Regions from separate parts of the Devosia sp. GW821-FHT12F11 genome, predicted to be linked through region 2. Evidence: predicted binding sites of a transcription regulator. Region 2 holds the regulator's gene; the other holds the start of a gene.
What was found. Region 2 encodes LexA, which represses DNA repair genes until DNA is damaged. Its sites were predicted from a motif close to TGTTCNNNNTGTGTTCNG; they were not measured.
Positions count from the first base shown of each region.

Region 1: AC1ROK_RS19960 (helicase-related protein) is a predicted target of LexA. The motif match lies at 1,835-1,852, and genes of this name have one in related genera.

Region 1 is NZ_JBXAPX010000007.1:59,301-63,789, forward strand. It holds gene AC1ROK_RS19950 (DUF3108 domain-containing protein) at 8-751, shown strand; gene AC1ROK_RS19955 (hypothetical protein) at 917-1,330, shown strand; gene AC1ROK_RS19960 (helicase-related protein) at 1,941-4,489, shown strand, end outside.
Region 2 is NZ_JBXAPX010000009.1:125,730-130,218, forward strand. It holds gene AC1ROK_RS23880 (SMP-30/gluconolactonase/LRE family protein) at 1-282, opposite strand, end outside; gene AC1ROK_RS23885 (2-dehydro-3-deoxy-6-phosphogalactonate aldolase) at 279-890, opposite strand; gene AC1ROK_RS23890 (2-dehydro-3-deoxygalactonokinase) at 894-1,799, opposite strand; gene lexA (transcriptional repressor LexA) at 2,111-2,833, opposite strand; gene AC1ROK_RS23900 (MFS transporter) at 3,032-4,192, opposite strand; gene AC1ROK_RS23905 (DeoR/GlpR family DNA-binding transcription regulator) at 4,218-4,489, opposite strand, start outside.

The DNA.
Region 1 (4,489 bases), on a different contig from region 2:
AGGATTGATGCTGCTGGCCCTGCCCGCCGCTGCGGCCGAGATCAAGGCGCGCGCCGAGTATATGGTGACCATGGGCGGCACCCATATCGCCAATGTCCGCATCAATCTGACCGATAACGGCTCGGCCTATTCGCTGGTACTCGACGCCAAGATCACCGGGCTGGCACAGCTGGTGGCAAGCGGCACCGCCAAGGCTACCTCGACCGGGACCTCCACCGACAAGGGCCTGAGGGCGCAGAAGTTCGACATCCTGACCCGTGCCGGCGGCGAGGATTTCACCGCGGCCGTCACCTATGCCGGCGGCACCGTGGATACGTTCAAGGTCGCCCCGCCGATCGTCAACAATATCGACCGCGTGGCAATTGAGCGGAAGCACCTCACCACTGCCAACGACATGCTGGCGCCGTTCGTCCTGAAGGGCGCGGCGCTCGACCAGCAGTTGTGCAACCGGCAGATGCCGATCTTCACCGGTGTCGAGCGCTTCAACCTGAGCCTCAAATATATCAAGGACGACACCGCGACGTCGAAGCGCACCGGCTACCAGGGGCCGCTGGTGCTGTGCTCGATGCACTACACCCCGATTTCCGGGCACTATACCAACAACGAGATCACCACCTATCTCGCCAAAAACGAGCGCATCCTCGTCTGGTACGCGCCGCTCAAGGCAACCGGCTACTACATTCCCTACCGGGCGCTGGTGACCACCGAAGCCGGTGACCTTTCGGTGGTGCTGACCGAACTCGCCGAATAGCCACGCCGCCCGCGGAGCGCTTTCAGGAAAAGTTGCAGACTTTTCCGGTTCGAAAGCGCGACCAAATCGAAGACCCAGGCGATGAACGTCAGCTAAACCCTTGCCTCAGCACGCGTTCAAGCGCGCGACGGCATTTTCTCCTCCAAGGCTCGCGCCAAGGAGGAATTGAAGACTATCGTGAAACTCGGCATCGCCGCTCTCGCCACTACGGTCGCGCTCGCTGGCGCCGCCAGTGCCCTCGACCTGAAGATCGCCACCCCCGGCCCGGGCAAGCTCGTGCCGACCAGCATCCAGCTCGGCATCATCTCGCCGCCCAACAACATCTGCCCGGGCAATGGCAAGCTGACCGCCTGGGTCGAGACCAACAAGCCCGGCACCATCAACATCCTCGTGGTGAAGAAGGGCGGCGCCGTCGGCGGTCCCTATTCCGTCACCACGGTCAAAGGCGCCAACGGCATCGTCATGGGCAGCTACACCCAGAACCTGGTGATCAACAACCCGGTCGACGCCGAATACCGCGTCGTCGTCGCCGGCACGCCGATCCAGAGCAACTGGGTCCCGCTCGTCGCCGAGTGCTGATCCCGCGGTCAGCAGAGCTGATCCCGCGGTCAGCGGAGCTGATCCCGCGGTCAGCGGAGCTGATCCGCCCCGACTTCCGCGCCCCGGACCACCGGCAACAGACCCGTGGTCCCTCGTGCCGGCACGCCTCCAAGCGGGGTTGCCGGCCGGGCGGCGGAAATCATGGTTAACCGGACGTTACCAAAATCCGCGTGTCATTCCGGGACGGTCAACGGCTATTTTGCCAACGCGGCAGCGTGAGCAGCCACTGTTCAGGCACCCAAGCCGTGAAGCCGATAAAATTCTTTGCGGGCAAAGGCTTTACGCCTCGTTCACACTTGACCGATTCGAGCCCCGAACCGCCCGAAATTAACCCCTTGGAAACCTTCCTGAACGCGATTTCCGGGGATTGCGCCCAGTGCCACAGGAAAGCCGTGGCGCTAGCGGGTCGCTGACCAAACCACCCACCATATGCTGTAGTGAACAAACACGGATTTCCGAGTCGCAACCGATTCCTTTCCGGTTTGTTCTTCGTTTGTACCAATGGTTAATGCCGACCCGGGTGCTGCCGCTCTTTTGTTTCGCGACGAGACACTCGTTTGTTGGCTTTCGATCACCTAAATAGGGCGCGATGACTCCCGCTTCCGCCTCCTCGCTCAAGGCGATCCTTGGGCCCACCAACACCGGCAAGACCTTCTTTGCCATCGAACGGATGCTGGCGCACCGCTCGGGGATGATCGGCCTGCCCCTGCGGCTGCTGGCCCGCGAGGTCTACCACAAGGTGGTCGACCGGATCGGCGCCCAGCACGTGGCGCTGGTCACCGGCGAGGAGCGGATCGTTCCGGCGAAGCCCCGCTACTGGGTGTGCACGGTCGAGGCCATGCCGCTCGACGTGCCGGTCGAATGCATCGCCATCGACGAAATCCAGGTGGCGACCGATTTCGATCGCGGCCACGTCTTCACCAATCGCCTGCTGCATGCACGCGGCATCAGCGAAACCCTGCTGCTCGGCGCCGCCACCATGACGCCGCTGATCCGCGCCCTGCTGCCGGACGCCGAGATCATCCAGCGCCCGCGCTTTTCGGAGTTGCTCTACGCCGGTTCGAAGAAGATCTCCCGCCAGCCCAAGCGCTCGGCCATCGTCGCCTTCTCGGCCACCCAGGTCTACGCCATCGCCGAGCTGATCCGGCGCGAGCGCGGTGGCGCCGCCGTGGTGATGGGGGCACTGTCGCCCCGCACCCGCAACGCCCAGGTCGACCTGTACCAGAACGGCGATGTCGATTTCCTCGTCGCCACCGATGCCATCGGCATGGGCCTCAACCTCGACGTGCACCACGTCGCCTTTGCCGACGACCACAAGTTCGACGGCCACCAGAGCCGGCAGCTGACCCCGGCCGAGTTCGGCCAGATCGCCGGCCGCGCCGGCCGCCACATGCACAACGGCACCTTCGGGGTCACCGGCCACGCCCCCGATTTCGACGAGGAACTGGTCAAGCGCCTCGAGACCCACGATTTCGAGCCGATCCGGGTGGTGCAATGGCGCAACGCCGAGCTGGATTTCGCTTCGATCGAGGACCTGCGACATAGCCTCGATCAGACGCCCACGCTCAGGGGCCTGACCCGCGTCCCCATCGCCACCGACCAGCATGCGCTGGAGTTCGTCGCCCGCAACGAGGCCGGCGTCGCGGCGAAAGGCGAGGCGGCGGTGCGGCTGTTGTGGGAGTGCTGCGGCATCCCGGACTACCGCGATATCTCGCCGGCCCAGCATGGCGAGATCATCACCCGCATCTATCTCGACCTCACCCGCCACCGCCATGTCGATGCCGACTGGATTGCCGAGCAGGTGCGGTTCTGCGACAATGTGACAGGCGACATTGATACGCTTTCCAATCGGATCAAGCAGATCCGGACATGGACCTTTGTCGCCAACCGCAAGAACTGGCTTGAAGACCCCGCATATTGGCGCGAAAAGACCCGGGACATTGAAGATCGACTGAGCGACGCCCTGCACGAGCGTCTCACTCAACGTTTCGTCGATCGTCGCACTTCGGTGCTTATGCGCCACCTGAGAGACAAGCATATGGTATCGCCTGAAATTAACGACCGCGGCGAGGTGAGCCTCGAAGGCCACCTGATTGGCTCCATCGAGGGCTTCCGCTTCACCTTGGCCCGGTCGGAAGGTGGCGATGCCAAGGGCGTAGCGGCGGCCGCCGCGCAGGTCGTGGCGCCTGAAATCGCCAAACGCGCCGAGCGTGTCGCCGGCGCGCCTAACGAAGAACTGGTGCTCGCCACCGACGGCTATGTGCGCTGGCGCGGCCAGGTGATCGCCAATCTGGTCGAGGGCGAACAGCTGTTCACCCCGCGCCTCATCATCCTTGCCGATGAGAGCCTCACCGGCCCCGATCTCGAGCGCGTGCAGGACCGGCTGAACCTGTGGCTCCGCCACCTGGTCAACACCCAGCTCGAAAGCGTGCTGTCGCTCGAAGCGCCGGCCGATCTCGAGGGCGCCGCCCGCGGCGTCGCCTATCGGCTGTACGAGAACCTCGGCATCCTGCCGCGCAGCGCCGTGGCCGAAGAGGTCAAGGGTCTCGACCAGGACGTGCGCGGCAAGCTGCGCAAGCTCGGCGTCAAGTTCGGCGCCTACCATATCTACGTGCCGCAGAGCCTGAAGCCGGCGCCGCGCGAGCTGGCGCTGATCCTCTATGCGCTGAAGCACGGCGGCGTCCGCCAGCCCGGCGTCGCCGAGCTGCCGCAGATCGTGCTGTCGGGCCGCACCTCGTTCCTCATCGACCCCGAAGTGAACGTGAAGCTCTATGAGCTCGCCGGCTTCAAGGTCGCCGGGCGCCGCGCCGTGCGCGTCGATATCCTCGAGCGGCTCGCCGATATCATCCGGCCGCTGATCGCGCTGAACCCGGTGACTCACCAGGGCGAGCTGCCTCCGGGCGCTGCCGAAGGCAATGGCTTCCGCGTCACCGTCGAGATGACCTCGCTGCTCGGTACCGCCGGCGAGGACTTTGCCTCGATCCTCAACTCGCTCGGCTACCGCGTCCGCCGCACCCCCAAGGTCGCGGCAGCGCCGATGGCGGAGACGACTGAGACCACCGAAACGATCGAGACCATCGAGACCATCGAGACAACAGAGACCGTGACGACCGCCGCGCCGGCCGATCCCGCGGTTGC
Region 2 (4,489 bases):
GCCTTCGATCTCGGCGATGACCGAGGTCGTATCGGTAGCGAAGTCGTAGCGGAGCAGGGCGCCCGACTGGGCGATGGCAAGGCTCTGTTTGTCGATCACCGCACCGGCGCTGACCGTGTCCTTGAACGTGATGCGGTCGACGATGTGGCCATCGGTCCCGGCACTCAGCATGGTCTGGTTGAGGATATCGAACCAGAACAGGCGTTCGAGCAGCGGGTGCCAGAACGGGCCTTCGCCCAGCTCGCAGCGGCTGTCGACAAAGAGCTCGGCCTTGGTGTTCATCGCGGTTTTCCCTGGTCATAGGCAGCGACGGCCGCGGTGGCGCGCAATGCCACATCCGCGGCGGACATGCCGGGTTTGAAAATGTAGGTGCCGAGACCGAAGCCGGCGCAGCCGGCGGCGAAGTACTCGGTGAAATTATCGGGATTGGCGCCCCCGACGGCGTAGAGCGGAATGTCTGATGGCAGTACGGCCTTCATCGCCTTGATGCCCTTGGGGCCCAGCACTTCGGCCGGGAAGAACTTGAGGCCCGTGGCGCCAGAGCGGATGGCAGTGAAAGCGTCGGTGGGCGAGAACACGCCCGGATACGAGGTCATGCCGCGCTCGATCGTGGCGCCGATCACGGCCGGATTGGTGTCTGGCGAGACGACGAACTGGCCGCCGGCATCAGCAACGGCGTCGACATCGGCGCGGCTCAGCACGGTGCCGGCGCCGATCAGCGCGCGGCCCTCGAACACTTTTGCGGCGTCCTCGATGGAGCGCAGCGCCTCCGGCGAGTTCAGCGGCACCTCGATCATGGTGATGCCGGCGAGCACCAGGGCGTCGCAGACTTCGAGGGTTTCGGGAGGGGTGATGCCGCGAAGGATCGCGATGATGTGGCGGTGGGTCATGGTCTATGCCTGTCTTGCAGCCTTGAGGCCGGCGAGGGTGGCGTCGGTTGCATCGATGATGCGGGTGCTGGCGCCCAGCCGGGCGAAAGCCATCTGGTAGAGCCCGCAAAGGCCGACGCTGCCGACCAATGGGATCTCGGCTTCGCCGATCCAGTCGCGCTGGCCGCCGATCTCGGCGCCGATGAGCAACCCCGAGAGGAAACCGGCGCACCACGGTGCACTGCGTCCTGAGAGGAGCGAACCGGCGCGAACCTTGAACAGCGTGGCAGTCAGCCGCTCGGGACGTTCCAACCCCTGATCGAGGCCGGCTTCGAAGCCGCGCTCCCGGTCTTCGCCCTCGAGTTCGCCACCCAGCGAGTGACGCAGCACCGAGTGGGTGCGCAGCAGTTCGAAGATCTCGCCGGTCATGGCGCTCGAGAAGCGCTCCAGCCTGGTGCCGCAGAGCAGCGCCCATTTGCTGTGGGTGCCGGGCATCACCGCCAGGCCGGAGAACCCCGGGAGCAACGACGACAGGCCCAGCAACTGGGTTTCCTCGCCGCGCATCACGTCTTCGGCGCCGACATCACGCAGGCAGACGCCGGGAAGAATGCGGGGGGTTAGCGGGCCGGGCATGTCGGGCGCCACCGCGCCCTGTGCAAGGCGGCCGAGCTCGGCCGGGGCGTCGAGATAGGGGGCCTCGATCCAGCCTTGCCGGGCACCGGCCATGCCGCAGATCAGCACGTCTTCGATGTCCTCGGCGACACCGCTGAGCAGCGAGGTCAGCACATCGGGGTACTGTTCGCGGCTGAGGCGACCCATGCCATCCGGCGACGAGCGCGCGAAGGCGATCTCGCCGCCGGCGTCGATGCCCCATGCGCGCAGATTGGAAGTGCCCCAATCAACGGCAACCCATTCGACCTCTGCTGCCAAAACCTTCTCCCTGGCGCTGCATGTTTGCTGCGCACCGCCATGCCGCTAAAGCGCGATCGGGAAGGTTGTCCACTCTCCTGGTACGATCGCGACGGCCATTTGCATGGCGGCGCTGCCTGAAGACACCTGAGGCCTCCTGTGGCGGCGCGGACCGTACCGTCTTTGCCGGGCCGACCCTAGTGCAATAATCGGCCGGCCAATCTGTTTTCCCAAGAAAGGACCGCGGTTTCATAAGAAAGCAGCGCAGCTTCAAAGAAAAAGGGCCGGCAAGCTGCCGACCCAAGGACCCAGTTGGCGGAGGGGTCAGTAAATCAGTACTTGCGCAGCAGGCCGACCAGCCGGCCCTGCACCTTGACCCGGTCGGGCGGGAAGATACGGGTCTCGTAGGCCGGGTTGGCCGCTTCGAGCGCAACGGAATTGCCGCGACGGCGGAGCCGCTTCAGGGTCGCTTCCTCGTCATCGACAAGGGCGACGACGATCTCGCCGGTCGAAGCCGCGTCCTGCTTCTTGATCAGCACGGTATCGCCATCGAAGATGCCGGCGTCGATCATCGAGTCACCGCGCACTTCGAGTGCATAGTGCTCGCCTGGCCCGAGCATTTCGGGTGGCACCATGATGGTATGGCTGTGGGTCTGGATCGCTTCGATCGGCGTGCCCGCTGCGATGCGGCCCATCACCGGGATGGTCACGGCCCGGTAGGAGTCGGCGTTGACCACGGGCGCCGATGGGCGCGCCGGAGGTGTTGCCACCTTGCCGAGGTTGCCTTCGATGACCGAGGGCTCGAAGCGAGCCTTGCGGCCGCCGAGTGACGGGTTCATCGAATCCGGCAGCTTGATCACTTCGAGCGCCCGGGCCCGGTTGGGCAGGCGCCGGATGAAGCCGCGCTCTTCGAGCGCAGTGATCAGCCGATGGATACCGGACTTGCTCCTCAGGTCGAGCGCGTCCTTCATCTCATCAAACGAGGGCGGGATACCGGACTCCTTCATCCGCTCGTGGATGAACATCAGCAGTTCGTGTTGCTTGCGCGTCAGCATGGGCGGCTCCGTGAGCAGAATCGGAACAAAGACTGAACGTGTTATACGTGTTCCAGTTATGTTCTGCAATCGAGCGGTGAATATTGCGTTACGAGCCCGCCGATTTGGGGGCTTTTGTCCTCGTGAGAGCTGTTGGCAAGAAGGGCTCCCAGCACTCGGACCGGTGACCGCGGACGGTCTGCCGGTCCGCGGCCGTCGCTATTTCGCGACCTTGTAGCTTGCCGCCACCATCAGCATGGCGGCAGAGAGCAGTACGAAGGCGAAGGGCAGAGTGGCAAGGTGCGCTACGAACCCGATCAGTGCGGGACCGGCGAGCAGACCGAGATAGCCCAGCGTACTGACTGCGGTGATCGCGAGGCCGGGCGACATGTCCCTGGTGCGACCGGCAGCCGAGAACAGCACCGGCACGAGGTTGGAGGCGCCGACGCCGACGAGGAAGTAGCCGACGAGGCCGGCATGGGCTGAGGGAACCAGCAGCACCACGGCAAAGCCGATGGCGCCGATCAAGCCGCCAAGCACGATGACGCGCCGCTCGCCCAGCGCCATCCGGATACGATCGCCGGCGAGCCGTCCGCCGGTCATCGCTACCGCGAACGCGGCATAGCCGAGCCCGGCGAGACCGATATCGGCGCCGCGGACCGAGGTCAGGAACACCGCGCTCCAGTCGAGCACCGATCCCTCAGCGAGGAAGGTCAAGAGGCACAGGATGCCGAGCAGCAGCACGCCGCCCTTGGGCAGAACGAACAGCGGCGACTTCTCCTGCCCATTGTCGCCATAGGGCAGCAGCCCGCCCAGCGACAAGCCAACCAGCAGCAGCGACACGACGCTGACGGCGATAGCCGCCACCAGCGGCGACAGGCCGCCCAGCGCCAGCAAGGCGCTCATGCCACCGGCCCCGGCGATGCCGCCGAGGCTGAACAGGCCGTGGAAGCCGGACATCATCGGTCGGCCGCTGTCGCGCTCGACCCTCACCGCCTGGATGTTCATCGCCACGTCGACGGTGCCCAGCGAGGCGCCGAACACGGCGATGGCGACCGCCATGCTGAGCCAGCTGTCGGCGATAGCGAGGAACGGGAAAGCCCCGATCATGATGATCGAGGCGACGGCGATCACGGCGCGGCAGCCCCACTTGGCAGTCAGGATGCCGGTGATCGGCATGGCGAGAATCGAGCCCAGCCCCAGGCACAGCAGCAAGAGCCCGAGCGCGCCTTCGTCGAGCCCGAGGCGGAGTTTGGCCAGCGGCACCAGTGGGGCGAAGCCAGCCATGACGATGCCGACAACGAGGAAGATCACCCGGGTGGCGATCTGCTCGCGGCGAGCAGATGGGAGGCGGTGAGTGGCGATCGTGGTGGCGGTCACGGCGGAGATCCAGTGCGGCTTGAAATCAGGTGGCGTGGTGGACGGTGGTGCCTTGCGTCGCGAAGTCCTCGAGCAGGCCGGGATCGGCGTCGCCTTCGACCACCAGGTGGGTCAGCGCCTCGGGCCTCGCGATCCGGAACGGCGCAGCGAGGCCAAGCTTGTCGGCGGTCGCGGCGACCACCAGGGCGCGGCTCTGCATCACCATGGCACGCTTCACTTCGGCCTCGACGGCATCGAGGGCGGAGACCCCGAACGTCAGGTCGATGGCGCAAGTCCCGAGGAACACCAGATCGGCGT